Regions from separate parts of the Chromobacterium phragmitis genome, predicted to be linked through region 2. Evidence: predicted binding sites of a transcription regulator. Region 2 holds the regulator's gene; each other region holds the start of a gene.
What was found. The regulator FNR, encoded in region 2, switches genes on or off when oxygen is low (the NO sensors DNR and NnrR bind a similar motif). The targets are predictions, from matches to a motif close to TTGATNNNNATCAA.

Region 1: the regulator FNR is predicted to act here: its motif matches at 5,041-5,054, upstream of DK842_RS13445 (M61 family metallopeptidase).
Region 3: the regulator FNR is predicted to act here: its motif matches at 5,592-5,605, upstream of DK842_RS04070 (DUF3149 domain-containing protein).

Annotation. Positions count from the first base shown of each region.
Region 1 covers NZ_CP029495.1:2,800,922-2,810,886, forward strand. Annotated here, with positions in the region: gene ccoG (cytochrome c oxidase accessory protein CcoG) at 1-1,382, opposite strand, end outside; gene ccoP (cytochrome-c oxidase, cbb3-type subunit III) at 1,505-2,422, opposite strand; gene DK842_RS13430 (cbb3-type cytochrome oxidase subunit 3) at 2,419-2,610, opposite strand; gene ccoO (cytochrome-c oxidase, cbb3-type subunit II) at 2,614-3,228, opposite strand; gene ccoN (cytochrome-c oxidase, cbb3-type subunit I) at 3,244-4,668, opposite strand; gene DK842_RS13445 (M61 family metallopeptidase) at 5,129-6,922, shown strand; gene pepN (aminopeptidase N) at 7,017-9,635, shown strand; gene DK842_RS13455 (Hsp20/alpha crystallin family protein) at 9,705-9,965, opposite strand, start outside.
Region 2 covers NZ_CP029495.1:654,059-664,023, forward strand. Annotated here, with positions in the region: gene priB (primosomal replication protein N) at 1-200, opposite strand, end outside; gene rpsF (30S ribosomal protein S6) at 221-595, opposite strand; gene DK842_RS03280 (hypothetical protein) at 752-1,048, opposite strand; gene DK842_RS03285 (metal-sensitive transcriptional regulator) at 1,105-1,428, opposite strand; gene DK842_RS03290 (multicopper oxidase family protein) at 1,477-2,952, opposite strand; gene DK842_RS03295 (inositol monophosphatase family protein) at 3,084-3,875, opposite strand; gene DK842_RS03300 (RNA methyltransferase) at 4,022-4,783, shown strand; gene DK842_RS24220 (DUF1853 family protein) at 5,059-5,448, shown strand; gene fnr (fumarate/nitrate reduction transcriptional regulator Fnr) at 5,652-6,398, opposite strand; gene hemN (oxygen-independent coproporphyrinogen III oxidase) at 6,505-7,911, shown strand; gene DK842_RS03320 (methyl-accepting chemotaxis protein) at 8,091-9,965, shown strand, end outside.
Region 3 covers NZ_CP029495.1:814,094-824,058, reverse strand. Annotated here, with positions in the region: gene DK842_RS04105 (DUF2189 domain-containing protein) at 1-476, shown strand, start outside; gene DK842_RS04100 (D-2-hydroxyacid dehydrogenase) at 487-1,437, shown strand; gene DK842_RS04095 (DUF1841 family protein) at 1,667-2,146, opposite strand; gene DK842_RS04090 (glutathione peroxidase) at 2,271-2,750, shown strand; gene trmB (tRNA (guanosine(46)-N7)-methyltransferase TrmB) at 2,797-3,477, opposite strand; gene DK842_RS04080 (NAD-dependent epimerase/dehydratase family protein) at 3,515-4,432, opposite strand; gene DK842_RS04075 (CDP-6-deoxy-delta-3,4-glucoseen reductase) at 4,471-5,499, shown strand; gene DK842_RS04070 (DUF3149 domain-containing protein) at 5,678-5,809, shown strand; gene arcD (arginine-ornithine antiporter) at 6,180-7,631, shown strand; gene DK842_RS04060 (arginine deiminase) at 7,707-8,939, shown strand; gene DK842_RS04055 (ornithine carbamoyltransferase) at 9,081-9,965, shown strand, end outside.

The sequences.
Region 1 (9,965 bases), 2.1 Mb from region 2:
TCGCCGGCGGACTCTATGATGAAGCGGATCGGGTGGCTGCCCTTGGTCGCGTACTGCGGGTCGGCTTCCACGTGCACGGTGGCGCTGTCGGTGGCGGCGGCGGGTATTGCCACCAGCGGCGTCTGCGTCTTGACCTTGATGTCGGGCAGGCCTTCGGCTGTGATCCGGAACTGCTGCGGATGTTCCGTGGTGTTGATGATCTTGATGGTGTAGGTGTTTTCCAGCCAGCCTTCGTCGGTTTCGCGCACCAGCGAGGCGCGGTCGCGCAGGATGTCCACCTTGAATGGCTTGCGCATCGCCAGCGAAGTGACGGCCGCGGCGAAGATGGTTAGCAGCACCAGGCTGTACAGCACCACCCGCGGCCGTTTCAGCCGCGACGCGATCGCCTTTTCCGGATACTTGCCTTCCAGCGCGTTTTCCGTGGTGTAGCGTATCAGGCCGCGCGGATAGCCCATCTTGTCCATGACTTCGTCGCAGGCGTCGATGCAGGCGGCGCAGCCTATGCATTCATATTGCAGGCCGTTGCGGATGTCGATGCCCACCGGACACACCTGCACGCAGATGCTGCAGTTGATGCAGGCGCCCAGACCCTGTTCCTTCGGGTCCGATCCTTTCTTGCGCGCGCCGCGCGGCTCGCCGCGGGCCTCGTCGTAGGAGATGATCAGCGTGTCGGCGTCGAACATCACGCTCTGGAAGCGGGCGTACGGGCACATGTATTTGCACACTTGCTCGCGCATGAAGCCGGCGAACAGGTAGGTGAAGCCGCCGTAAAAGAACATCCAGAAGATTTCCCAGGAGCCGTAGCCGAAAGTGGGAATGGCGGCCACCAGGCTGCGAATCGGCGTGAAGTAGCCGACCAGCGTGAAGCCGGTCCACAGCGAAAAGGCGAGCATCAGGAAATGCTTGGCTGACTTCAGCCTGAGCTTGCGCAAGCCCATCGGCTCCGCGTCCAGCTTGATGCGCTTGTTGCGGTCGCCCTCCACCCATTGCTCTATCCACAACATGATTTCGGTGTAGACCGTCTGCGGACAGGAGTAGCCGCACCACAGCCGGCCGGCGATGGTGGTCCAGGTGAACAGGCCGAAGGCGCAGCACATCAGCAGCGCGGCCAGATAGACGAAGTCCTGCGGCCAGACGGTGAGGCCGAACAGGTAGAACTTGCGGTCGGCCAGGTCGAACAGCACCGCCTGGCGCCCGTTCCATTGCAGCCAGGGCAGGCCCAGGTAAACCAGCTGGGTGCCCAGCACGAACAACACGCGGAAGTTGTTGAACAGGCCCTTGGCGGCGCGCGGGTAGATTTTGCGGTGGGTTTCGTACAGCGAGACGGTTTCTTTGTCCTGGTTTTCGACCTTGATCGGAATTTTCTTCAGCGAATCGGACATGTCGGTTTCCTGAAGAGGATTTGGCGAAACTCACCGGACGATGCGCTCTGCCAAAGCCTCTGGGTGGGTGGAAGAGGCGAAGCGCCGCCCGCTCGGGGCGGGCGGCGCGTGCTGAAGGCGGATTACTGCGGCGCCTTGGGGTTGTTGGACAGGCTCCACACGTAAGCGGCCAGCAGGTGGACCTTGCCGTCGCCGAGGAAGTCCTTCCAGGCCGGCATCTGGTTGTTGCGGCCGTTGGTGATGGTTTCGATGATGGTCTTCTCGGTGCCGCCGTACAGCCAGTTGTTGTCGGTCAGATTGGGCGCGCCCAGTTGCTGGTTGCCCTTGCCCTCCGGTCCGTGACAGGCGGAGCAGACGGCGGCGAAGGTTTCCTTGCCGCGGGTCGCGCGCTCGGCGTCATGCTTCTTGTTGGACAGCGACAGCACGTAGTTGGCCACGTCCTTGACCTTTTCCTCGCCGAAGGCCGCGCCCCAGGCCGGCATCTGGCCGTGGCGGCCGTTCGCGATGGTCGCCTGGATGGTTTGCGGATCGCCGCCCCACAGCCACTTGTGGTCGGTCAGGTTGGGGAAGCCTTTGGCACCGCGCGCGTCGGCGCCGTGGCACTGCACGCAGTAGGTCTGGAACAGGCGCTTGCCCATCTCCTGGGCCTGCGGGTCGGCGGCCACCGCTTTCAGATCCTGCTTCAGGTACTTGTCGTACAGCGGTTGGTATTTTTCCTCGGCGGTTTTACGCTCGGCCTTGTACTGGTCGATCTGGGTCCAGCCGAAAACGCCCTTGTAGTCGCCCAGGCCCGGATACAGCACCAGATAGACCACGCCGAAGATCAGCGTGATGTAGAACATCAGCATCCACCAGCGCGGCAGCGGGTTGTTGTATTCGGCCAGGTCGCCATCCCAGATATGGCCGGTGATGTCGGCTTCCTCGCCCTTTTTGACCGTGGTCTTGGATTGGGTGAATACCAGCAGGGTCAGGCCGATGATGCCCCCCAGCACGATCACGATGATCCAGATATTCCAGAATCCGCTTGTGAATTGACTCATTTTCTAGCTCCGTGGGCAGCCTCGTCCTGAGAGGCGTCCTCTACCTTGTCGTCATCGAGGAAGGGCAGGTTGGCCGCTTCCTCGTACCGGCTCTTGGAGCGCTTGCTATAGGCCATGATCAGCACCGCGATGAAGAACGCGAAGCAGACCACGGTGAACAGGGAGCGCCCGACAGTTACCCAGTCCATGGCTCAACGCACATTCTTCAGCGCAAGGCCCAGGCCTTGCAGGTAGGCGACAACGGCATCCAGTTCGGATTTGCCTTCCACTTGGGATTTCGCCTCGGCGATGTCCTTGTCGGTGTAGGGCACGCCGACCAGGCGCAGGGCTTCCATCTTCTTGGGCACCACGTCGGCGTCGGCCAGGTTCTTGGCCAGCCACGGGAAGGCCGGCATGTTCGATTCCGGCACCACGTCGCGCGGGTTGTTCAGGTGCACGCGGTGCCATTCATCGGAATAGCGGCCGCCCACGCGGGCGAGGTCGGGACCAGTGCGCTTGGAGCCCCACAGGAAGGGATGGTCGTACACCGATTCGCCGGCCACCGAATAATGGCCGTAGCGCTCGGTTTCCGCGCGGAACGGACGGATCATCTGGGTGTGGCAGGTGGTGCAGCCTTCGCGGATGTAGATGTCGCGGCCCGCCAGCTGCAGCGCGGTGAAGGGCTTGACGCCGGCGACGGGCTCGGTCACGGATTTTTGGAACGCGAGCGGCAGGATTTCCACCAGGCCGGCCACGCTGACCACCAACAGGGTCAGCACGATCAGCCAACCCACATGCTCTTCAATCAGTTTCTGGATTTTGTCCATGATTATTCTCGCCTCTTAGTGAGCTTCCGCGGTGATGGCCGGGATCTTGGCATCGACGGCGCGGCCAGCGGCGACGGTGCGGTAGGTGTTGTAGGCCATCAGCAGCATGCCGGAGAGGTAGAGGAAGCCGCCCAGCAGGCGCACGGCGTGGTAGGGATAGGTGGCTTTCACCGCTTCGACGAAGGCGTAGGTCAGGGTGCCGTCAGGGTTCAGCGCGCGCCACATCAGGCCTTGCATCACGCCGGAAATCCACAGCGCGGCGATGTACAGCACCACGCCGACAGTGGCCAGCCAGAAGTGGGCCTCGATCAGCTTGACGCTGTGCATGGTTTCGCGGCCGAACAGGCGCGGGATCAGGTAGTACATGGAGCCGATGGTGATGAAGCCCACCCAGCCCAGCGCGCCGGAGTGCACGTGGCCGATGGTCCAGTCGGTGTAGTGGGACAAGGCGTTGACGGTCTTGATCGACATCATCGGGCCTTCGAAGGTGGACATGCCGTAGAACGACAGCGACACCACCAGGAACTTCAGCACCGGGTCGGTGCGCAGCTTATGCCAGGCGCCGGACAGGGTCATGATGCCGTTGATCATGCCGCCCCAGGACGGCGCAAGCAGGATCAGGGAGAACACCATGCCGACGGACTGGGTCCAGTCGGGCAGCGCGGTGTAGTGCAGGTGGTGGGGACCGGCCCACATATAGGTGAAGATCAGCGCCCAGAAGTGCACCACGGACAGGCGGTAGGAGTACACCGGGCGGCCGGCCTGCTTGGGAACGAAGTAGTACATCATGCCGAGGAAGGCGGCGGTGAGGAAGAAACCCACCGCGTTGTGGCCGTACCACCATTGCACCATCGCGTCGACGGCGCCGGAGTAGACCGAGTAGGACTTCCAGAAGGTGACCGGCACGAAGGCGGAGTTGACGATGTGCAGCAGGGCCACGGCCAGGATGAAGGCGCCGTAGAACCAGTTGGCCACGTAGATGTGCTTGACCTTGCGGATGGCGATGGTGCCGAAGAACACGATCGCGTAGATCACCCAGATCACCGCGATCAGCACTTTGATCGGCCATTCCAGTTCCGCGTATTCCTTGGAGGTGGTGAAGCCGAGCGGCAGCGTGATGGCCGCCAGCACGATCACCAGTTGCCATCCCCAGAAGGTGACGGCGGCCAGCTTGTCGGAAATCAGCCTGACGTTACAGGTGCGCTGCACCACATAGTAGGAGGTGGCGAACAGACCGCAGCCGCCGAAGGCGAAGATGACGGCATTGGTGTGCAAGGGGCGCAGGCGGCCGAAGTGGAACCATGGTCCGAAGTTGAGTTCGGGCCATACCAGCTGGGCCGCGATGACGACGCCCACCAACATGCCGACTATGCCCCAAACAACGGTCATGATGGCAAATTGGCGCACCACCTTATAGTTATAAGTGGATTGCGTTTCCATTTAAGGTTTTCTCCAAGGTTGCTAACTTAGAACATGACAAACCAAGGCGGCTTGAACTTCTCAACCTTATCCCAATCTGGAAACTGGAAAAGCAAGCCGCGGGGAACCGTTTTACGAAAAGTCGAATCAGGTGCTTGACCTGTACCGATAGGCTTTGATGTCTGTATTAGCAGTTTGCCAGCCTTTTCGATAGCACCAAATTTCCACTTGTCCAATGCCGTTATTCTAAATCAAATGACCTATGCGAGCCAGTTGCATAGTCGGCCTGGATGGGTTCCCGCTTGTCTTCGTTCTTGTGGTATTGCGAGGGTAGCGATACGAATAGTACATGTTGCCACGCATGCAATTGTATTGGCCTGTCGGTATGACTTCTTGACATGGATCAATACGCCACGAGGCCAACCGCCCGAATCGCGAAAATGCTAAAATCATCAAGTTTTGCAACGCTTGCAGGCCGATCATGACTCAACCCGTCCCAGTACACTACACGCTGCGCCCGGTTTCACCGGAAGCGCACCTGTTCGAGGCAACCGTCACCGTCACGCATCCGGCCAAGGATGGCCAGATGTTTTTTCTGCCGGCGTGGATTCCCGGCAGTTATATGATACGTGAATTCTCCAAGCACATCGTCGAGATCGAGGCCCGCGCCGGCGGCAAGCCGGTGGCGCTGCGGCAACTGGAGAAGAACCGCTGGCAGGCGGCGCCGGCAAAGGGCGCGCTGACGCTTCGCTATCTGGTCTATGCCTTCGATCTGTCGGTGCGCGGCGCCTACCTGGACGGCGAGCGAGGCTTCTTCAACGGCACCAGCGTGTTCCTGGCGGCGGAAGGCTATGAGGGCGAGCCCTGCGCCGTGGACATCCACGCGCCGGAAGGCAAGGCCTACGCCGGCTGGAAAGTGGCGACCAGCCTGCCTGCCGTCGACATCAAGAAAAAGAGCGGCTTCGGCGCTTACCAGGCATCCAATTACGACGAGCTGATCGACCACCCGGTGGAAATGGGCGAGTTCCAAAAGGTCAGCTTCAAGGCTTGCGGCGTGCCGCACGAGTTCGTCGTCTCCGGCCGCTTCCAAGGCGATCTGAAGCGGCTGGCCGAGGACACCCGCAAGATCTGCGAATACCAGATCAAGCTGTTCGGCGAGCCGGCGCCTTTCGAGCGCTACGTGTTCATGCTGTTCGTCGGCAAGGACATCTACGGCGGTCTGGAGCACCGCGCGTCCACCGCGCTGGTGGCCAACCGCGACGACCTGCCGGCGGCGGGCGCGACGGAGATCGGCGATGGTTATCTGAAGTTGCTGGGCCTGATCAGCCACGAGTACTTCCATAGCTGGAACGTCAAGCGGATGAAGCCGGCGGCGTTCACGCCCTATGACCTGAACCGCGAAGGCATGACCCGCCTGCTGTGGGCGTTCGAAGGCATCACCTCCTATTACGACGACCTGACCCTGGTCCGTTGCGGCCTGATCGACGAAAAGCGCTACCTGGGTCTGCTGGCTGAAACCATCACCGGCGTGCGGCGCGGCGCGGGCCGCCTCAAGCAGACGCTGGAGCAATCCAGCTTCGAGGCCTGGACCAAGTACTACCGCCAGGACGAGAACAGCCCCAACAGCATCGTCAGCTACTACACCAAGGGCTCGCTGGCCGCGCTGGCGCTGGACCTGCTGATTCGCCGCGACAGCAAGGGCAAGCAATCGCTGGACGACGTGATGCGCGCGCTGTGGGCCAAATGGCTGGCCGATGGCAAGGGCCTGGAAGAGGACGAGTGGGAAAAGATCGCGATCGAAACCACCGGCCTCAAGCTCAAACCCTTCTTCGATCTGGCGCTGCGCAGCACCCTGGATCTGCCGCTGGCTGAACTATTGCAGAGCCAGGGCGTGGAACTGAAATTCGAGGCCGCGCAGGGCGCGTCCGACCGCGGCGGCGTGGTGGACGCTTTCGCCGGCAAGCCGGCGCCGCTGACGCTGGGCGTCAAGACCGCGGCCGACGCCGCCGGCGTCAAGCTGGCCCAGGTGCTGGATGGCGGCGCGGCGCAGCGGGCCGGCCTGTCCGGCGGCGACGTGGTGGTGGCGCTGGACAAGCTCCGCGCCTACGATTTGGACAAGCAGCTTGTCCGTCTGTCCGCGGGCGACACGATCAAGCTGCACGCTTTCCGCCGCGACGAACTGATGACGTTCGATGTGGCGCCGCAGGCCGCGCCGGAGGATACCTGCCGCCTCAAGCTGGAAGCCGGCGGCGGCAAATGGATTGCAGGCCGCTGACAGAGCGGTCGATTTCGACCAAGAGCGGCGCCGACTAGGCGCCGCGCCGTCTATGAAAGAGACCGGCCATGAGCCGGACCGCAAGGAGACACGAATGGCTCAACAGCCGGAAGTGAAGTACCGCAAGGATTATCAGGCCCCCGCTTTTCTGATCGACCGCGTCGATCTGGTGTTCGACATCGAAGACGAGTCCACCCGCGTGCAATCGCGGCTGGTGGTGACCCGCAACGGCGAATCCGCCGAGCGCGATCTGAAGCTGGAAGGCAGCGCCAAGCTGCTGTCCGTGCTGCTGGACGGCGAGAGGCTGGACGAAACCCGCTACGGCCTGGCCGATGACGTGCTGACCGTGAGCCAAGTGCCGGACAGCTTCATCCTGGAAGTGGAAACCGAGCTCGAACCGGCGGCCAATACCAGCCTGATGGGTTTGTACGCGTCCAGCGGCAACCTGTTCACCCAGTGCGAGCCGGAAGGCTTCCGCAAGATCACCTATTACCTGGACCGTCCGGACGTGATGGCCAAGTTCACCACCACCATCAAGGCCGACAAGCAGAAGTACCCGGTGTTGCTGTCCAACGGCAACAAGGTGGGCGAGGGCATGGTGGACAAGAAGCGCCACTGGGTCAAATGGGTGGATCCGTACCGCAAGCCTTCCTACCTGTTCGCGCTGGTGGCGGGCAAATTGGTGGCCTTGAAAGACAAATTCGTCACCATGCGCGGCCGCGAAGTGGCGCTGGAAATCTGGACCGAGCCGGCCGACCAGGACAAGACCGCGCACGCGATGGAGTCGGTCAAGCACTCTATGAAGTGGGACGAGGAGCGCTTCGGCCTGGAGTACGACCTGGACATCTACATGATCGTCGCGGTCGGAGACTTCAATATGGGGGCAATGGAGAACAAGGGCCTCAACATCTTCAACACCAAGTATGTGCTGGCCCGCCAGGACACTGCCACCGATACCGATTTCGAAGACATCGAGGCGGTGATCGGCCACGAATACTTCCACAATTGGACCGGCAACCGCGTCACCTGCCGCGACTGGTTCCAGCTGAGCCTGAAGGAGGGCCTGACCGTTTACCGCGATCAGGAGTTCAGCGCCGACATCTACAGCCGCGCGGTCAAGCGCATCGAGGACGTCAAGGGCCTGCGCATGGCGCAATTCCCGGAAGACGCCGGCCCGACCGCGCACCCGATCCGTCCGGACAGCTACATCGAAATGAACAACTTCTACACCATGACCGTGTACGAGAAGGGCGCGGAAGTGGTGCGGATGTATGAAACCCTGCTGGGCCGCGACGGCTTCCGCAAGGGCATGGACCTGTACTTCAAGCGCCATGACGGCCAGGCCGTCACCTGCGACGACTTCCGCGCCGCGATGGCCGACGCCAACGATGCCGACCTGTCGCAGTTCTCGCTGTGGTACAGCCAGGCCGGCACGCCGCGCCTGGCCATCTCGTCCAGCTACGATCCGGCCGAGCGAAGCTACACGCTGACTGTCAAGCAAAGCTGCCCGGCCACGCCGGGCCAACAGGCCAAGCTGCCCTTCCACATTCCGCTGGCGCTGGGCTTGGTGGGCGCGGACGGCCAGGACCTGCCGCTGCGCCTCGCCGGCGAGGCCGAGGCTGTCGGCGCGTCGCGGGTGCTGGACGTCAAGGCCGCCGAACATCGCTTCACCTTCGTCGATATTCCGGCCGAGCCGGTGCCGTCGCTGCTGCGCGGCTTCTCCGCGCCGGTGAAGCTGGAATACGATTGGCGCGACGACCAACTGGTGTTCCTGATGGCCAACGACAGCGACAGCTTCTGCCGCTGGGAGGCCGGCCAGATTTTCGCCGAGCGCTTGTTCAAGCAATTGATCGCCGATGTGGCCGCCGGCCGCGAACTCAAGCTGTCCGAAACCTTCATCGGCGCTTTCCGCGCGGTGTTGAAGGATTTGAATCTGGACCCGGCCTTCAAGGCGCTGATGCTGAATCTGCCGACCGAGGGCGAAATCCTGGAGATGGTGGACGTCGCCGATCCTGCCGTCATCCACCAGGTGCGCGAGTTCGTGCTGGACCAGCTGGCGCAGGCGCTGCGCGGCGAATGGCGCGAGGCTTACGAACTCAACCTGACCCGCGAATACAAGCCGCAGGACTCCGGCAAGCGCAGCCTGAAGAACCGCGCGCTGTGGATGCTGAACCGGCTGGACGACGCCTGGCCGGCGGAAATGGCGGCCAAGCAGTTCCGCGACGCGGACAATATGACCGACCAGATGGGCGCGCTGCTGGCGCTGCGCGACCGCGACGGCCAGGAGCGCGACGACTGCTTCACCGATTTCGCCTCGCGCTGGCAGGGCGAAGCCTTGGTGATGGACAAATTCTTCATGCTGATCGGCGGCAGCCAGCTGGAGGGCACGCTGCAGCGGGTGGAAGCGGCGCTCAAGCACCCGGCCTTCAGCATCAAGAACCCCAACAAGGTGCGTTCGCTGCTGGGCGCCTTCGGCGCCAACCTGTACCATTTCCACGCGGCGGACGGCAGCGGCTACCGTTTCCAGGCCGACCGCATCCTGGAACTGGACCCGATCAACGCTCAGGCGGCCAGCGGGCTGACCCGCGCCTTCCGCAGGCTGCAGAAGCTGGAGCCGGGCCGGCAGGCCCTGATGCGGGCGGAGCTGGAGCGGATGGCCAAGGCCAAGCTGTCCAAGGACGTGTACGAGATCGTGTCCAAGATTCTGGCCTGATCCCGGGCACGCCCCAATGAAAAAACGCGCCGGCGAAACCGGCGCGTTTTTTGCGTCAAAGGGGCAAGCTTATTCTATCCGCAGCCGTTGGCTGGCGCCGCCGTTGCGGCGCTTGGGCAGGATCAGACTCAGCACGCCGTTTTCATACTTGGCGGCGGAGGCGTCGCGATCGACGTCCTGCGGCAGCTGGAAACTGCGCGATACCACGCCGTAGTAGCGCTCGGTCCGCAGTTGGCGCTCATCCTTGCCTTGCTGGTCGAACTGCTTGACCTCGGCCTTGATCGTCACCAGCGCGCCGTCGATGTCGACGTGGATGTCCTCTTTGCCGAC
Region 2 (9,965 bases):
GCCAGTTTCCCGGCGCGTTTCTTGGCTTCCTCTCCCACCCACACTGCCTGTATGTCGCAGGCCACATCGCGCTCGAACCCGCCGGCGCTTTGCCGGGACTGGTGCTTCAGCCACATTTCCACTACCGGCAAGCCGGCGGGCGTGTACCTCAGCGCATCTTCGCGATCAACCGTGACGGTCAGTACCAGGCGATTCTGCAAGATCTAAGCTCCGGCCCGAATTAGGCGGAAGCTTCAACCTCGGCAGCCGGCTGGGCGTCCAGCAGGTTCTTAGCCTTTTCGTCCTTCATCATCGGGGACGCGTCGGTGATCGCGCGGTCCATCTTGATGGTCAGGTGGCGCAGAACGGCGTCGTTGAACTTGAAGGCGTGCTCGATCTCGGCCAGAGTTTCCGCTTGGCACTCGACGTTCATCAGAACGTAGTGAGCCTTGTGCAGCTTCTGGATCGGGTAGGCCAGTTGACGACGGCCCCAGTCTTCCAGACGGTGGATCTTGCCTTCGGCGGCCAGAACCATACCCTTGTAGCGTTCGATCATGGCCGGGACCTGTTCGGACTGGTCCGGGTGCACGATGAACACGATTTCGTAATGGCGCATGTGAACTCCTTTTGGCTATTCGTAGCCTTCCGCCATGCGATTGCGAAAGGCAAGGTAGTAAACCGCAGCATTCTACGCACTTTGCCGCGGCCAGGCAAATTTTAAGCGCGATTATTCAGAAACTTCCGCGCGGCGCGACGAAAAAACGCGGCGGATTTACAACTTCTTGTCGCGCTTGATATCCACCACCACGCCGTCCCGCAGCGTGACGATGGTGGTGTAGGGAATCTGGCCATTGGCCAGCCACGACAGCTGGCGGGTGGTGGACACGGTGGTCACGCCGCTGGCGAGCTTGCCCTGGCGGCTGTCGCTGCCGTAATCCGGCGCGCCGGCCATGGACACCACTTCGGCTTCCAGCATGCCGTTGTGCAGCTTGATGTAGGTTTCGAACGGGATCGGCGCCGCATGGGCGGCGCCGGCGAACAGCAAGGCGAGGCATACTGATTTTTTCATTTCAGACTCCCTAAATAAAGCGAAACCCGCCATTGCGGGCCTCCCGAAATGGCGGCTCAGCGCACTTTCTTCACCACGTCGATCAACTCGGTCACCATGCCGGTGGCGTCGCCTTGCTGCAAGGCGCGGGCGACGCAGCCCTTCATGTGGTTTTCCAGCAGTTGCAGCGCCACCGCGTCCATCGCCGACTTCACCGCCGCCACCTGGGTCAGCACGTCCACGCAGTAGCGGTCGGACTCGATCATGCCGCCGATGCCGCGCACCTGGCCCTCGATCCGCGCCAGTCGCTTCAGCAGCGCGGCCTTGCCCGGCTGCACCACGCTGCGCTCGGCCTGCGCCGCCTCATGGCAGCACTCCTGGGGAGAATGTGTATCGCCCATGACGGTTCCTGGATTTTTCATGTCGGCATTATCGCCCATCCCACCGCGCTAGGCACGAACATCCAGCATGCCCATCATGCCGGCGTCCTCGTGCTCCAAGATGTGGCAGTGGAACATCCGCGGCCCCGGCATGTCCTGACGGAAGCGCAGCCTCACCTTCTGCCCCGGCGGCACGTTGACCACGTCCAGCCAGGCGAGATAGGGCTCGCGCCGCCAGCCCTTGCCGTCATGGCGCTCGGTCACCTGGAACTGGGTGCCATGCAGGTGGAAGGGGTGGTCCATATCGGCCTGATTGTCGATTTCCCACTCCTCCACCGCGCCCACCTTGCCGGTGAAGTCCATCCTGTCCATGTCGAAGGTTCTGCCGTTGATCAGGAACATCGCCGCGGGATTGGCCATGTTCTCGCTGAAAACCACGCTGCGCTTCACCGCCGGTCGCGGCAGCGCATCAATGCGCCGCAGCTTGGCCGGCAGCGGCGCAGTCGCCACCGCCTCTCCGGCGTCGACCTCCGCCAGCGACAGCGCCTTGTCCTGCTCCGGCCCCATCATCTTGCCCCGCGCGTAGGGCAAGGCCAGCAACCCTGCCGGCAAGCCCGGCGCGAAGCGGCCGGTCACCGCCAGTTCCACTCTGCCTCCGGGCGGCACCAGCAAGTTTTCCACCCGCCGCGGCCGCTCCAGCAGGCCGCCATCCGTGCCCACCAGCCAGACTTCGTGCGCCGGCAGCGCCAGCTTCAACACCCTGGCGCTGGTCGCGTTCCAGATCCGCCAACGCTGCCGCTCGCCCACGCCCAGCGTCAGCCTGGGCTGCCAGGCGCCGTTGGCCAGCACGAACTGCCCTTCGCGGCCGTCCATTCTGTCCGCGTCGCTGCTTGCCGCGATGCCGCCATCGTCATCCAGCTTCAAGTCGGATAGCACCAGCCAGCGCTCCGGCAGATGGGCCAGCGGATCGTTGCGGCTCCTCACCACGAACACCCCCGCCAAGCCTCGGTATACCTGTTCGGAGGTGTGGCCGTGCGGATGCGGGTGATACCAATAGCTGCCGGCGCAACCGGCCGGCAAGGTGAAACGATAATCTCGGCCTTGGCCTGGCGCCACCGGATCCTGCGGGTTGCCGTCCTGATCTGCCGGGATCGGCAGGCCGTGCCAATGCACGGTGGTAGGCTGCGGCAGGCGGTTGTCGAAACGCAGGTTGAGCGTCTCGCCCTCGCTCAGCTCGATGGCCGGACCCGGCACGCTGTCGTTGTAAGCCCAGAACTCGGTCGCCGGCCTCCCCGACAGCAGGGGCAGCCTCACCGCCGCCGCGGTCAAGCACCCCTGCAGCGCGCCGTCCTTGCGTTCCAGCGGCAAGCGCATGAGCGCGGGCAGCGGCAAGCCGCTGGCCAAACCCAGCTTTCCGGCGGCGGGCATGACGCCGACGTCCATTGATCCATGTTCCCGATGGCCGGCCGCGGCCAGCGCCGGCCTCGCCAACCAAGGCGTCAACGCCAGCGCGGCGCCCCACCTCATCACATCGCGTCTTCGCATGTCGCGCTCCATTCAAATACCCCCACAAGGTATATTGGGACTAGAGCCGGGAAAAAGACAACAGTTCCGCGCGCTGTGCGCAAAAAAAAACGGCAGACCGGATGGTCTGCCGTTTTCGATGCGGGTGCCGCTTACTTGGAAACGTGGGGCGCCAACAGCTGCAGCAACTGCGCCAACACTTTCGGGCTGCCGGCGACGATGTCGCCGGACTCGAACCAGCCCTGCTCTCCGGTGAAGTCGGTGACGATGCCGCCCGCTTCCTGCACGATCAGGCTGCCGGCCGCGATGTCCCAGGGTTTCAGGTTCAGTTCGAAGAAGCCTTCGGTGCGGCCGCAGGCGACGTTGCACAGATCCAGCGAGGCCGCGCCTTCGCGGCGCACGCCGGCGGTCTTGCCGATCACGTCCTTCAGCATGCCCAGATATTGATCGATGTAGCTCTGGTCGGAAACCGGGAAGCCGGTGCCGATCAGGCACTCGTTCATCATGAAGCGCTTGGATACCCGGATGCGGCGGTCGTTGAGAAAGGCGCCCACGCCTCGGGAGGCGGTGAACAGATCGTTGCGGCTCGGGTCGTAGACCACGGCCTGCTGAATCTGGCCCTTGTGCGCCATGGCGATGGAAATGCCGTATTGCGGATGGCCATGCAAGAAGTTGGTGGTGCCGTCGATGGGATCGATGATCCATTCGTATTCGGAGGAGCCGATGCCTTTGGCGCCGGACTCTTCTGCTAGAATCGCGTGCTTCGGATAGGCTTCGAGAATGACGTTGATGATCGCGTCCTCGGCGGCGCGGTCCGCCTCGGTCACAAAGTCATTGTGCTTTTTCTTCTCTACGCGAATGGTATCGAGGTTAAGCGACGCGCGCTGGATAACACTGCCTGCGCGGCGAGCGGCTTTAACCGCGACATTGAGCATCGGATGCATTGACGGCCTCTACACTTTAACGATGAGCGGATGTCCGTCTGATGACGCGACACCCGCTGGTAACAATCTGGGTTAAGGAACAAAAAAACCCGACGCCTGGGCGCGGGCTTTTGGTATATGCCCGCTATTTTAATGTGAAAACGCCAATGAATAAACCCCAAGTACCTGATTTTCTGCAAAACATCCGCGTGGTGCTGGCCCGCCCCAACCATCCGGGCAATATCGGCTCGGCCGCGCGCGCCATGAAAACCATGGGTTTGAGCCGGCTCTACCTGGTGGAACCCAAAGTGTTTCCCAGCGACGAAGCCAATACGCTGGCTTCGGGCGCGGTGGACCTGCTGGAGCGCGCCGTCGTGGTCGGTTCGCTGCGGGAAGCCTTGTCCGACGTCACCGTGGCCTGCGCGCTGACCAGCCGCCGCCGCGAGCTGACCACGCCGCTGTCCACCCCGCGCCAGACTACGCCAGAGCTGATCGCCCGCGCCCGCGGCGGCGAACAAGTGGCCCTGGTGTTCGGCAACGAAACCTTCGGGCTATCCATCGAAGAAGTGGAACAATGCAATCGGCTGGTGACCATCCCCGGCAACCCCGATTATTTCTCGCTGAACCTGGCGATGGCAGTGCAGGTGATGACTTACGAGCTGTTCAGCCACACCGAGGTGGACGTGGAATACCTTCGCGCCGACGGCGAAGCGGCGACCCAGAGCGAGGTGGACGGCATGTGCGGCCATCTGGGGCAGGCAATGGACGAGATCGGCTACTTCCAGCGCCGCAACAGCGAGCGGCTGATGCGCCGCATGCGCACCATGTTCCATCGCGCCGGGATGCTCCGCGAGGAGATCGACATCCTGCGCGGCTTCTACAAACAAGTGCAACGCGCGGCCGGCAAAGCCTCCGGCGATGCGGACTGAGCCAAGCTGCGATCTGCCCTACGCGCATCCCGCAGTGCGCGATCTCGCTTTTCTGCTGACCTTCCCCTCCCCTTGGAGATGCGACGCCGATCTTCCGCCGGAACGGCCGCCGGGCAGCTGACGGCGCCGCCAGGCTGGACCGCTCGCCCGGCGAGCTGGCGGCATAACTGGCCGCTCATCCAGCCACGCGGCCGGCAATCCATGCCGAACGGTTTTTTTCTTTCTGATTTCGCCATGCGCCGCACATCCACCTCGCGGCGAAAAATCTCAAAGTCATAAACAGAGAGCGGCGAACGGTAGGCGAATTCGACTGCCTGCTCTGGATGGACGGTGAGCCCTGGCACCAGGAAACCGCCAGCAAGCTCTACCCGCGACTGGACGACACGCCCGAAAAACGGGTCGGTCCCGGCCTCAATGACGCCTGGCGGCTGAAGGCGACCAAAACCGCAACACAGCTGCAGCGAGCCCTCCATCCCGACGCCGCCGGCGTCCTGCCTGACGGCCTCGAGCGTTGCCACGCCCCCTCCTCCGATCAGCTCCAAGGCTGGCACGCGCCGCGTGACGCCGCCTGGCCGCGGCGATGCGGCGGCTCGCGCTGGGGCTGGCTCCCGCTTGGCTGGAAGCGGAATGCTCGTATGGCGAGGACGCGCTGCGCGCGCGGCTGAGCGACGCCCAAACACCGCAACGGGTGGCGGAACTGCAGCCGGACGGCGGCGGACGCTGGCGCGGAGTCGCGCGCGGTTTCGCCACTGCGCCCGGCAGGCCCGAGCCGGAGCGGCTTGGGGTACTGCTTCGGCGCATCGCCCGGACATGAAAAAAGGCAGGCTCGAGCCTGCCTTTCCGATCCGGCGCCATGCCTGGCGGCCGTTTAGTGGCCGTTAGCGTGCATGCAGCCCGAGATCAAATCCTTCAGCGAATCCAACTGCACCAGCTGGATATGCTTGTGATCGACAGTGATCCAGCCCTGCTGCTGGAACTTGGACAGCGTACGGCTGACCGTTTCCAGCTTCAGGCCCAAGAAGCTGCCGATCTCTTCGCGGCTCATGCGCAGGATGAAATCGTTGGCGGCGAAACCTCGGGTGGACAACCGCTGCGACAAGTTCAGCAGGAAAGCGGCGATGCGCTCTTCCGCCTTCATGTTGCCGAGCAGCAGCATCACGTTCTGGTCGCGCACGATTTCGCGGCTCATCAGCCGGTAGAAATGATGCTGCAGGCTGGGGATATCGCGGCTCAGCGACTCCATGCGGCCGAACGGCAGCTCGCAGACTTCGCTGTCCTCCAGCGCCACCGCGTCGCAGCTGTGGTTGCTTGAGGAAATGCCGTCCAGACCCATCAGTTCGCCGGACATCAGGAAGCCCGTCACCTGCTCGCGGCCATCCTGGCTGGCGACACAGGTCTTGAAGAAGCCCGTACGGATAGCGTACAGCGACTTGAAGGACTCCCCGCTGCGGAACAGATACTCGCCTCGCTTCAAGCGGCGGCTCTGGCGGATCACCGTGTCCAGCTGGCTCATTTCCTCGCGATTGAGGCCGACCGGCAGGCACAGCTCGCGCAGACTGCAGCTGGAGCAGGAGATTTTCAGGGTTTGCAACGTGGTGTGGTTATGTTCAGACATGCTGTGTTTGCTACAAGCCGGGGAAGCTTGACCCTTATCAAGGCGGAATTCACAAGTTTTTCGCAAATTTACCAGTCCTCCAGAAGTTTTACCATCCGAATACGACATGAAAACTACCCACCCCTTCTCTCCCGCCCATTTCGTCTTCGATCGCGAGCTGATCGAGAGGCTGGATGGCGCGGGGCCAAGATACACCTCTTATCCGACAGCTGATCGCTTTACATCAAAGTTTTCGGAAGAAGATTATCTGAACAAACTGCGGCAGCGTCAGATTGGCGCCAACCGCAGACCTTTATCATTGTACGCTCATATACCGTTTTGCAACACAATTTGTTATTACTGCGCCTGCAACAAGATCATCACCAAAGACAGCGCCAAAGCGGATCAGTATTTGGATTACCTGGAGAAAGAAATCCGGTTGGTGAGCGAAGCGCTGGGCATCCGTGAAAAAGTGATACAGCTTCACTTTGGCGGCGGCACTCCGACCTTCTTGTCCGATGCGCAACTTGAACGGCTGATGGGCATACTCGGCACGCACTTTGAATTCCTAAGCGACGGAGAGTATTCCATAGAGATAGACCCGCGCAAGGTAAAACGCGAAACCATGCTCAAGCTGGCAGGATATGGCTTCAATCGCGTCAGCGTGGGGATACAAGATTTCGACCCGGCAGTACAGAAAGCGGTCAACCGGGTGCAAAGCGAGGAGGAAACCCGGGCGGTGATCGAGGCGGCGCGCGAAGGCGGCTTCAAATCGGTCAGCCTGGACCTGATCTACGGCCTACCGCTGCAAACTCGCGAAACGATGCGCGACACGCTGCAAAAGGCGCTGGCGCTCGACCCGGACCGCTTGTCGCTGTACAACTACGCCCACCTGCCCAGCGTGTTCATGCCGCAGCGCCGCATCCACGAGGCCGACCTGCCGGGAGCGGCGGTCAAGCTGGACATCTTGCAAGACGCGGTGAAGACCTTGACCGACGCCGGCTACGTGTTCATCGGCATGGACCATTTCGCCAAGCCCGACGACGAACTGGCCGTGGCCCTGCGCCAGGGCCGGCTGCAGCGCAACTTCCAGGGCTACTCCACCCACGCCGACTGCGACATGCTGGCCTTCGGCGTATCCGCCATCGGCAAGGTGGGCTCCTGTTACAGCCAGAACGACAAGTCGCTGGAGGGTTACTACGCGGCGCTCGACCAGGGCCGGCTGCCGGTGGTACGCGGACTGACGCTGAACAACGACGACATCCTGCGCCGCACCATCATCCAGGGGCTGATGTGCCGATTCGCCTTGTCGGTGGAAGCGATAGAGGAAATCCACGGCATCAATTTCGCCCAGTACTTCGCCGAGGAAATGCCCCGCATCCGCGAATTCCAGCAGCAAGGCCTGCTGTCCTTCGACGGTGACTTCCTGATGGTGGAGCCCCAGGGCCGCTTCCTGATCCGCAACATCGCCATGATCTTCGACCGCCACCTGCGCGAGCGCGAAACCCACGCCCGCTACTCCAAAACCATCTGATCCCCGCCTCACGGGCGTCCTCGCGGCGCCCGTTCGATTTTTCGTCGCCTTGGTGACTGCCCCTTAGTCGAGTTGCGCTTATTTTTTCCTATGTAATAAGCAAAATCACTTATACAAAGGGTATGCAAGCACGCCGGGACGCAAGCGCCCGGCCGCCCGCGTTCGCGAGGAGCCGTCCCATGTCCACCCCCATTGTCAGGCTGATGCAGCGCCTGAGCTACCCGCAGCGCTTCGCCGTGATCGGCGTGCTGTTCGCGGCGGCGCTGCTTTACCTGGTCTACGGCCTGTTCCGCAGCAACCAGGACAATATCGAATCCACCGCCAAGGAAAAAGTCGGCGTCGTCTACATGCAGCCGCTGACGGCGATGTTGGCGCAAGCGCAGCAAAGCCAGGAGACGGCGGTGCGCGCCTCGCTAGGCGACGCCCAGGCCAAGAACGACTTGCCGGCGGCCACACAGCAACTGCAAGCCAAATGGCAGGCGCTGCAGGCGGCCAACGACCAGGTCGGCCCGCAATTGGCCAGCGATGCCGCCTGGAAGGACGCGGCCGCCGCCTGGGACAAGCTCAAAGCCACCCAGGCCGCCCAGCCATCACAATGGATAGCGGCCTACGGCGGGTTCAGCGACAAACTGAACAACCTGATCGGCGTCATCAGCGACAATTCCAACCTGACGCTGGACCCCGACATCGATACTTATTACCTGATGGACGCCTCCACCGCCAAGCTGACCACGCTGATCAGCCATCTAGGCGAGGCCAACGCCATCGCCGCGCTGGCCGAGGCCAACCATCCGCTGGAGGCGGCGCAGCGCGACCGCCTGGTGGAATTGCGCCCGCTGATCGGCGAGGTCAACGACGGCTTGGCCAGCGACATAGGCAAAGCCGTCGCCTACAACGCCAGCCTGAAGCCGGAAATGTCGTCCCAAGCCGACAAGCTGGCGGCGACGCTGAAGAGCCAGTTGCCGACGATAGACGACGCGGTGGGCGGCAAGACCGGCGCCAGCAGCCTGAAAGTGGCCGGACACAGCGCAGACGGCGCCCAGGCCGTCTCCGCCTACATCGCCAGCGGCCTGCAGCAGTTGGACCAATTGCTGCAGGCGCGGATAGACCGCACCGCCAGCCAGCGCAATACCTACATCATCATCGGCGTGGCCGCGATGCTGCTGGCCATTTTCCTGTTCCACCAGCTCTATCTGTCCATCACGCTGCAACTGGGCGGGGAGCCGATGTACGTGCAGCAGGTGGTGGAGCAACTGGCATCGGGCCGGCTGGACACCCGCATTCATCTGCGCGACCGCGATGAAACCAGCCTGTTGGCCGCCATCCGGCGGATGCGCAACCAGCTGCGCGAAACGGTGTCGCAACTGCTGGAAACCTCGCGCGAGGTAAATCATGCGGCATCGGCCATGGCGGAAAGCGCGCAAAGCATCACCGCCAGCAGCAACCAGCAAAACGAGGCCGCCGCCAGCATGGCCGCCGCGATCGAAGAGCTCAGCACCAGCCTGTCGGTGTGCGCCGAGCAATCGGAACAGGCCGACCGCCTGTCCAACGACGCCGCCACCCGATCGTCGGACGGCAACCGGGTGATCGCCGCCACCACCAGCAGCATGGACGGCATCGTCCGCGACGTGTCCTCGGTGTCGGAAACCATCACCGACCTGGGCAAGCAGTCCGAATCCATAGTGGGCATCGTCGACGTGATCCGGGACGTGGCGGACCAGACCAATCTGCTGGCGCTGAACGCTGCCATCGAAGCCGCCCGCGCCGGCGAAATGGGCCGCGGTTTCGCCGTGGTGGCCGACGAAGTGCGCAAGCTGGCCGAGCGCACCGCGCTGTCCACCACCGAGATCAGCAACATCGTCAACCAGATCCAGAACACCGCGCAAAAGGGCAACGACAACATGCAGCAAGGCATGAAGGCCATCATGGATGGCCAGCAACGCGCGCGCGAAGCCGGCTCCAGCATGGACAACATCCGCCACTGCGTCGACGACGTGCTGGACAGCATCCACCGGATCACCTCCTCGCTGCGCGAGCAGAGCAGCGCCAGCCAA
Region 3 (9,965 bases), 160 kb from region 2:
ACAGCATGGCCGCTTGGCGGGTCAACATGCCAGGCTTCAGCCTGTACGCGGTGTTGCTGGCGGTTTTGGTGTTCGGCTGGTTCCGGGTGTCCTTGTTGATGTTCGCCTTGTTCTACGATACTGCCGCGCTGCCCAATCTGAACGAGATCGTCGCCGATGCCTTCAGTCCGGGCAATCTTGAGTTTCTGATCATCTATTTCGCCGTCGGCTTCCTGTTCGCCCAACTGGTGTTCTCGGTCAGCGTGGTGGCCATTCCGCTGCTGCTGGACAAGGAGGTGGACACCATCACCGCGATGATAGCGAGCGTGCAGGCGGTGTACCGGAACCTGCTGACGATGGGGCTATGGGCCGCTATCATTGTGGCGATGACCGTGGTGGGGTTCGCCACCTATTATCTGGGCCTGATCATCATCATGCCGGTGCTGGCGCTGTCCAGCTGGCATGCCTATCGGGATTTGATCACCTTCGAGAGATGACCGCCTGCCAATGACGCTCAATGTCGTATTTCTGGACCGGGACAGCTTGCCTGTCCCGGTTCCCGTTTTCAGCTTCCCCGTGCAATACCGCGAGTTTCCGTCCACCGCCATCGAGCAGATCGCGACGCATGCGATCGAAGCCGACATCGTGATCAGCAACAAGGTGCCGCTGTCGCGCGAAACCCTCGCCGAGCTGCCTAAGCTCAAGCTGATCGCCATCGCCGCCACCGGATACAACCATGTCGATCTGCAGGCCTGCCGCGAGCGAGGCGTCGCGGTGTGCAATATCCGCCACTACGGCGACCACACCGTCGCCGAGCATGCGTTCGCGTTGATGATGGCATTGATGAAGAACCTGCCAGCCTACCAGCGCGACGTCGCCGCCGGCATCTGGAGCCAGAGCAAGCAGTTCTGCCATTTCGGCGCGCCGATACGCGAGCTGCGCGGCGCGACGCTGGCCATCGTCGGCCGCGGCGGCATCGGCAGCCAGTTGGCCGCCATGGCCCGCGCTTTCGGCATGGAAGTGCTGTTCGCCGAGCGCAAGGGCGCGGAAGAGGCGCGGGAAGGGAGGGTGCTGTTCGAGGAGGCGCTGGCGCGAGCCGACGTGGTGTCGCTGCACTGCCCGCTGACCGACGAGACCCGCAGCATGATCGCCCAGCCGGAGCTGATGGCGATGAAGCCGGGGGCCATCCTGATCAATACCGCGCGCGGCGGTTTGGTGGACGAGGCCGATCTGGTGGCGGCGCTGAAATATGGGCAGCTGGGGGGGGCGGGTTTTGATGTGCTGAGCAGCGAGCCGCCGCCGGCGGACAATCCGCTGCTGAAGGCGCGCTTGCCCAATCTGATCGTCACCCCGCACGTGGGGTGGGCCAGCGGCGAGGCGATGCGCAGGCTGGCCGCGCAGTTGGTCGCCAATGTCGAAGCTTACGCTCGCGGCGAGCAACAAAACAGATTGGTTTAATAAGAGATTAGAATTCGGTGACAAATCCGGTCATTTTTCATGATGTGGCCGGATTTTTTTGTCATTTCCTTATCCATTTTATTGTTTTTATTGAAGAATATTTGGATGTGGATAGTTACTTGACTATCTTGAAAAGGCTCGGTCGGTCCCGCCGACTTGAGCTGCCCCGCTTGTTGCACCGTGGACAGACCTCCTGCCACGGTGTTTTTTTACCGGGGGGCCGCGCCGTTCAGTCGCTGGCGTCGTTAGGATTGACGCGGGGTTGCTCTTCCTCGCCCATGCCCAGCTTGCCGCGCACGCAGGAGATGTAGCGATTGACGTCGGGGCCGCCGCCGTAGCGTTGGGCATGCCAGATCATTTCGCCCAGGCACTCCATGATCTCGTGCTGGGCGCGGTGCTCGTCGCCGTGGCGCAGCGCCAATTGCGCGTACAGCGCACGGATGCCGAAGGGCTGATCGATGGAGCGCTGCTCGGCGATGGCCACATGCAGACCAAGGTGAAGGAAGGGATTGGACTCTCCCATGTCCGGCGTCCACTCCTGTTCCAGAAAGGCCTCCGGGTTTTCCAGGATGGGATGGTACTCTGGGTGGTCTATAAGAATGGATAGGACGATTTGCTCCAGGTCGGACAAGGGCTGGCCGGACTTGGATTTGCTCCAGGTATCGAAGAAGAAGCGGCGGGCGTCCTGGCGGCTGGGGTTGAACAACATGGATGAAGACCTCGGGCGATTGCAAGCGGGGCTCGGCGCGGACGCGCCGCCCGCGCGACAATGGGTATCGGGTCGCAGGCGGCCGCCCATCCGGGCTGCGGCATTATACGGTAGGGAGCATGCGATGACCACGCTCTATGATTTCAGCGCGCCGCGCGCGGACGGCGCAGAAGAGTCGTTGTCCGCCTACGCGGGCAAGGTCGCGTTGCTGGTGAATACCGCCAGCGAGTGCGGCTATACCCGGCAATACGCCGGCTTGCAGGAGCTGCAGGACTATTTCGCCGGGCAGGGCTTCGTCGTGCTCGGCTTTCCCTGCAATCAGTTCGGCGGGCAGGAGCCGGGCGCGGAGGCGGAGATCGTTTCATTTTGCCAGGCGCGTTTCGGCGTGTCCTTTCCACTGTTCGCCAAGGTTGAGGTCAACGGCGACGGCGCCCATCCGCTGTGGCGCTGGCTGACCCAGGCCGACTCCGAGCGTCCGCACCCGATCAAATGGAACTTCACCAAGTTTCTGGTCGACGCGCGCGGCAGGGTGGTCAAGCGCTACGAGCCGGCTGTGGAGCCGCACGAACTGGTGGACGACATCAAGGCGTTGCTGGCGAGATGAAAAGCGAACGGCCCGCAAAGGCGGGCCGCAGGGGGATCCCCGCCGCTTATTTGCGGCGGAAGATCACGTCCCATACGCCGTGGCCCAGTCGAATGCCGCGGGCCTCGAACTTGGTCAGCGGACGGTAATCCGGGCGCGGCGCGTAGCCGTCAGCGGTGTTTGCCAGATCGGCGTTGCCGTTCATCACCTCCATGATCTGCAACGCGTAGTCTTCCCAGTCGGTGGCGGCGTGCAGATAGCCGCCTGGCTTCAGCTTTTTCACCAGCTTTTCCACCAGCGGCGCCTGGATCAGGCGGCGCTTGTTGTGGCGCTTCTTGTGCCACGGGTCGGGGAAGAAAATGTGCACGCCGTCCAGGCTGCCGTCGGCCAGCATATTGTCCAGCACTTCTACTGCATCGTGGCGCATCAAGCGCAGATTGGTCAGTTCCTTCTCCGCGATCAGCTTGCACAGGTTGCCGACGCCCGGGCCGTGCACTTCGATGCCCAGGTAGTCCTGGTCCGGATTGGCCGCGGCGATCTCGGCGGTGGCGCCGCCCATGCCGAAGCCGATTTCCAGGATCTTGGGCGCGGCGCGGCCGAAGGCCTGCTCCAGGTCGATCTTTTCGGGACGATACTCGATGCCCCACTTGGGCATGCCCTCGTCCATCGCCCGTTGCTGGCCCGGGGACAGGTGGCCCTGGCGCAGCACGAAGCTGCGGATCGCTCGATTGAAAGCCGGATTTTCCATTTTGCTGGCCTGCTGAAAACTCAAAAAAAACGCGATGTTACCGAATCTTGGCGTAGCTTGCGAGTATTGCCTCCCGCCGGGCCGGATCGCGCGCCAGCGCCGCCAGATAGTCGAGGACGCTCGGCCAGCGCAGGCGGACGCCCAGTTCGCGGCGCAGCCGGCTATTGTCCAGGCGGCGGGATTCGGCCAGGAACGACCATTGCTGCGGCGAGGCGGCGGCCTTGGCTTCGGCTCGCGGCAGCTGCGGGGGGCAGGGCAATCCCAGCGTTTCGCCCAGCGCCCGGTACCAGCGGCTGACCGGCAGCGGCTGGTCGTCGCAGGCGTTGTAGACGCGAATGCCGCTCCTGCGGCGCAGCGCGGCCGCGCAGAGCAGGGCCAGGTCGTCGGCGTGGATGTGGTTGCTCCAGCTATCCTCGGCGTCGATGATCAGCGGCGCGCCGCTGGCGAAGCGCGCCAGCGGCAGGCGTTCGTCGGCGTAGATGCCCGGCGCGCGCAGGATGGTCAACGCGCAGCGGCGCGAGGCGGCGAGGCGGCGCAGTTGGGATTCGGCGTCGACGCGCCGCCGCGCGCGCTCGTTGCGCGGGCGCAAAGGGGCGGTTTCGTCCAGCCATTCGCCGCCGGCATCGCCGTACACGCCGCTGGTGCTGATGTAGATCCATTGCTGTGGTATGCTGTCCGCTTTTGCCAGCGCGTACAATAACTTGCGCATTCTCGGGTCGGTTCCGCCGTGAGGCGGGGGCGGGGCGGTCAGCAACACGGCATCGGCCAGGCCGGCCAGTCGCGCCAGACTGTCGGCGCAGTCCAGATCGCCGAGCAGCGGCAGCGCGCCAAGCGCGCGCCAGCGAACGGCGGAGTCTTGGCTCCGGCACAGGACCAGCACCCGCCAGCGAGGCAGCAAGAGGGGAAGGGCGCGCCGCGCGACATCGCCGGCGCCGATGACAAGTAGAGTACGCATGGCTCGCATTTTAGCCAGAATTCGGGATTGAGAAACACATGACTTGCCAGGTGAAAGTGCTCCCCAGCGGGCATACATTCGGCGTGGACGCGCACGAAACGATTCTTGAGGCCGCTCTGCGCCAGGGCGTGGGATTGCCTTACGGTTGCCGCGACGGCGCCTGCGGCGCCTGCAAGGGCAAGGTGGTGGAGGGCGAGGTGAGCCAGGATGGCTTCCAGGAAAAGGCGCTGACTTCTGCCGAACAGGCGCAGGGCATGGCGCTGTTCTGCTGTTCCCGTCCCAAGGGCGATGTCAGCATCGAGGTCCGCGAGGTGACCGGCATCGGCGATATTCAGATCAAGACTTTGCCGTGCCGGGTGGAAAAGATCGAGAAGATCCACGACGTGGCGGTGCTGAAACTGAAGCTGCCGGTGTCGGAGCGTTTGCAATTCCGCGCCGGCCAATACATCGACATCCTGATGAAGGACGGCAAGAAGCGCAGCTTCTCGATCGCCAACGCCCCGCATGACGACGCCTTCCTGGAGCTGCATATCCGCCATCAGCCGGGCGGCTCGTTCTCCGAATACGTGTTCCATCAAATGAAGGAGCGCGAGATCATGCGCTTCAAAGGTCCGATGGGCTCCTTCTTCCTGCGCGAGGAGTCGGACAAGCCTATCGTGTTCATCGCCAGCGGCACCGGCTTCGCGCCGGTCAAGGGCATCATCGAACACGCCATCCGTCACGGCATTACCCGCCCGATGACCTTCTATTGGGGCGCGCGCACCAAGGCGGATCTTTATATGTCGGATCTGGCCGAAGGCTGGGCCGCCGCGAACCCCAACATCCGCTATATTCCGGTTCTGTCCGAGGCGCTGCCGGAGGACAACTGGACCGGCCGTACCGGTTTCGTGCATCAGGCGGCGTTGGAGGATTTCGCCGACTTGTCCGGACATCAGGTTTACGCCTGCGGCGCGCCGGTGATGGTGGAGGCCGCGCATGGCACTTTCATCCGAGAGCGCGGCTTGCCGGAGGATGAGTTCTTCTCCGACGCCTTCTTCCTGGCCAAGGACATGGGCGGCGGCAAATAAGCGGACAAGTTTTTGATCTGTATTGAAAAAGCCCCCGGCGTCGCCGAGGGCTTTTTTGTTTTTCGCGATTTGGCGACGGGAAATCGCGCGGTTTGACCCATGTCAATTCCATGGTTATTGAAGGGGTTATTATGTCGTTGGCAAGTTAACCGCAAGCGCACGCCGCTGGGAGGAAACCATGGAGCTGCTGACCCTGTTGTTGGCCGACGATGTCGGCCGGCTGAGCCTGTTGACTATCGTGGTAGCCACCTTGGTGGCGTGCGGGGCTTTGTGGGTGATCTTCAGGAACATCAACAAGCCCGGCAAGTAAGCATTACCCCTGTTGTATTGGCATGTCCTCTTGATGTGTGTGTTGGCGGATACGGTGGTGGGCCGTATCCGTTTTTTTTGGGCTTGTCGCAGTCTTGTCCTTTCCTCCGCCGTCTTTTCTTTTTCTTTTCCTCTTCTATGCTGAAGCTACCTGTTTAAGTCCATGCTGCGACTATGGTCATGACGATTTAATGTAAGCCCTGGTCGCATTCCCCGGTAGTCGGCCATCTGATCGGAAAACCCGCTTGATGCAAATCAATCTTGCTCCCGACAAGGCTGGAACGCCTTGTTTTATCGCGTATACCATCATTTCAGATGATAAGAATTTAATAATGTAATGCTCGGTTTACATCCCAAATCGGAGAATCAAAATGTCCACTGAAACTGCTACTCAAGCCGGCGTCCCCGAAGGCGCCGCGCCCCGGTTGAAACTGGGCGCGCTGACGGCGCTGGTGGTCGGCTCCATGATCGGCGGCGGCATCTTCTCGCTGCCGCAGAACATGGCGGCGGGCGCGGGCGCCGGGGCCATCCTGATCGGCTGGGCCATCACCTTCGTCGGCATGCTGGCGCTGGCCTTCGTGTTCCAGATGCTGGCCTCCCGCAAGCCTGAAGTGTCCGGCGGCGTCTATGGCTACGCCAAGGCGGGTTTCGGTGACTACATGGGCTTCAATTCGGCCTGGGGTTACTGGATTTCGGCCTGGATCGGCAACGTGTCCTACTTCGTTGTGATGTTCTCGGCGCTGGGCTTCTGGGTGCCGGCCTTCGGCGACGGCAACACGCCCATCGCCATCGCCTGCGCGTCGGTGGTGCTGTGGGGCCTGCACTTCCTGGTGCTGCGCGGCGTGCACGGCGCGGCCTTCATCAACACCGTCACCACCATCGCCAAGCTGGTGCCGCTGGCGCTGTTCATTCTATTGATCGTGTTCGCCTTCAAGGTTGATACCTTCAACCTGGACTTCTGGGGCAATGCCAAGCTCGGCTCCATCGTCGACCAGGTGAAGAGCACCATGTTGGTTACCGTATGGGTGTTCATCGGCATCGAAGGCGCGTCGATGTTCTCCGGCCGCGCCGAGAGCATGAAGGATGTGGGCAAGGCTACCGTGATCGGCTTCCTGCTGACCATCGCGCTCTTGGTCGCCGTATCGGTGCTGTCGCTGGGCGTGATGACCCAGGCTGAACTGGCCGCGCTGAAGAACCCGTCCACCGCCTATGTGCTGCAGAAAGCCTTCGGCACTTTCGGCGCCAACCTGATGAACGCGGGTCTGGTGATTTCCGTCGGCGGCGCGCTGCTGGCCTGGACCCTGCTGGCTTCGGAAGCGCCTTACCTCGCCGGCAAGGACGGCGTGATGCCCAAGGTGTTCGGCACCGTCAACGCCAACGACACTCCGGCGGCCTCGCTGTGGCTGACCAACGGCCTGATCCAGCTGTTCCTGCTGATCACGCTGAAGAGCTCGGCCGGCTACCTGGCGCTGCTGTCGCTGGCCACCTCGATGATCCTGATTCCTTACCTGCTGTGCGCCGGCTACTCCTGGCTGGTGGCGCAACGCGGCGAGGGCTACGCCCAAGGCGAAGGCCGAGGCAAGGAACTGGGCACCGCCATCCTGGCTACCGTTTACGGCGCGTGGCTGATCTATGCCGCGGGCCCCAAGTATCTGTTCCTGTCCATGGTGCTGTACGCCCCGGGTCTGCTGTTCTACCTGTGGGCCAAGAAGGAGCAGGGCCAGAAGCCGTTCAACCTGATCGAAGCCGTGCTGGCCGCCATCGTGGTGGTGCTGGCTCTGATCGCGGTCTACATGCTGGCGACCGGTCAGATCGGTCTGTAAGCGAAAGATTTCGGAACCAGTCGTGGGGGCGGATCGCCCGTCCCCGAAGTCAGACAAGACTCAAGGAGTATCGTTATGACCAAGTTTGGTGTTCATTCTGAATGCGGCAAGCTGCGCACTGTCATGGTTTGCCGTCCCGGTCTCGCCCACAAGCGCCTGACCCCGGACAACTGTCACGATCTGCTGTTCGATGACGTGATCTGGGTGGAGCGCGCGCAGAAAGACCACGCTTACATGGTCGAGCAGATGCGGGCCCGCGGCATCGAGGTGATCGAGGTGCACGACGCGCTGGCCAAGGTGCTGGACGACAAGGCCGCCCGCAACTGGATCCTGGACCGCAAGGTCAAGGCCGACAACGTCGGCATCGGCATGCTGCAGGATCTGCGCAGCTGGCTGAACGAAATGCCATCCTCGCAACTGGCCGATCATCTGGTGGGCGGCATCGCCAAGTTCGAATTGCCGTTCGACCCGAAAGGCCTGTTCGGCGGCTATCTGGATCGTTCCGACTTCGTGTTGCCCCCGATCCCCAACAGCCTGTTCCAGCGCGACCCGTCTTGCTGGATTTACGAAGGCGTGACGCTGAATCCGATGTACTGGCCGGCGCGGCGCCAGGAAACGCTGGTGTTGCAATCGATCTACCAATTCCACCCTTACTTCGCCGGCAAGGTCAACGTCTGGTGGGGCGGCTGCGATCAGGATCACGGCCCGGCCACGCTGGAAGGCGGCGACGTGATGCCTATCGGCAACGGCGTGGTGCTGATCGGCATGGGCGAGCGCACCAGCCCGCAGGCGGTGGTGCAAGTGGCCAAGCGCGTGCTGCACAAGGAAGGCGGCGCCAAGCGCGTGATCGCCTGCCAGATGCCGAAGTCCCGCGCGGCGATGCACTTGGACACCGTGTTCAGCTTCCTCGACATCGACCTGTTGTCCGTGTTCCCGGACGTGGTGGACGAAATCACCTGCACCAGCATCTACGCCGGCGACCGCGAAGGCGAAGTCCGTTTCGAGCGCCATGAGGATCGCAAGCTGGTGGACGTGGTGCGCGAGGCGCTGGGCCTGAAGGAAATCCGCGTGATCCAGACCGGCGGCGACGCCTACCAGCGCGAGCGCGAGCAGTGGGACGACGGCAACAACGTGGTGGCGCTGGACCGCCGCGTGGTGGTGGCCTACGACCGCAACACCTACACCAACCGCCTGATGCGCGAGCACGGCGTGGAAGTGATCGAAATCCCGGCTTCCGAGCTGGGCCGAGGCCGCGGCGGCGGCCACTGCATGACCTGCCCGATCATCCGCGACGAAGTGAAGGTGTAAGGCTTGTCCGCCCGGCCGGCGGATCCGGCCGGGCTTGAAAATCCGTATCTCGTTCTAGTTTGTTTGCAAAAAGACAGGTTGACCGCCGCTTCCCCCAAGGACGACGGCCCGCTTGCCCAGACTCTAATCAGGAGCAACATCATGGCTTTCAATCTGCGCAACCGTAACTTCCTCCGCATGCTGGACTTCACTCCGCGCGAAATCCGCTACATGCTCGACCTGGCCCGCGATCTGAAGCGCGCCAAGTATTCCGGCACCGAACAGCAGCACCTGAAGGGCAAGAACATCGCCCTGATCTTTGAAAAAACCTCCACCCGCACCCGCTGCGCCTTTGAAGTGGCTTGCTACGATCAGGGCGCCAATGTCACCTACCTCGGACCGTCCGGCTCGCAGATCGGCATCAAGGAATCGATGAAGGACACCGCCCGCGTGCTGGGCCGGATGTACGACGCGATCGAATACCGCGGCTTCGACCAGCACATGGTGGAGACCGAGCTGGCCAAGTTCGCCGGCGTGCCGGTGTACAACGGCCTGACCGACGAATGGCACCCGACCCAGATGCTGGCCGACGTGCTGACCATGTGGGAAAACAGCGACAAGCCCATCTCCCAGATCAGCTACACCTACCTCGGCGACGCCCGCAACAATATGGGCAACTCGCTGCTGGTGATCGGTTCCAAGCTGGGCATGGACGTGCGCATCGGCGCGCCTAAGCACCTGTGGCCGACCGACGAGCTGGTGGCCGAGTGCCGCGAGATCGCCAAGCGCACCGGTGCCCGCATCACCCTGACAGAGGACGCCAAGGCCGCGGTCAAGGGCACTGATTTCATCCACACCGACGTCTGGGTGTCGATGGGCGAGCCGGCCGAAGTGTGGGCCGAGCGCATCCGTCTGCTGAAGCCGTTCCAGGTCAACAGCGCGCTGATGGCCGCCGCGGAAAACCCGCAGGTGAAGTTCATGCACTGCCTGCCGGCCTACCACAACAGCGAAACCAAGGTGGGCAAGGAAATCGCGGCGCAGTATCCG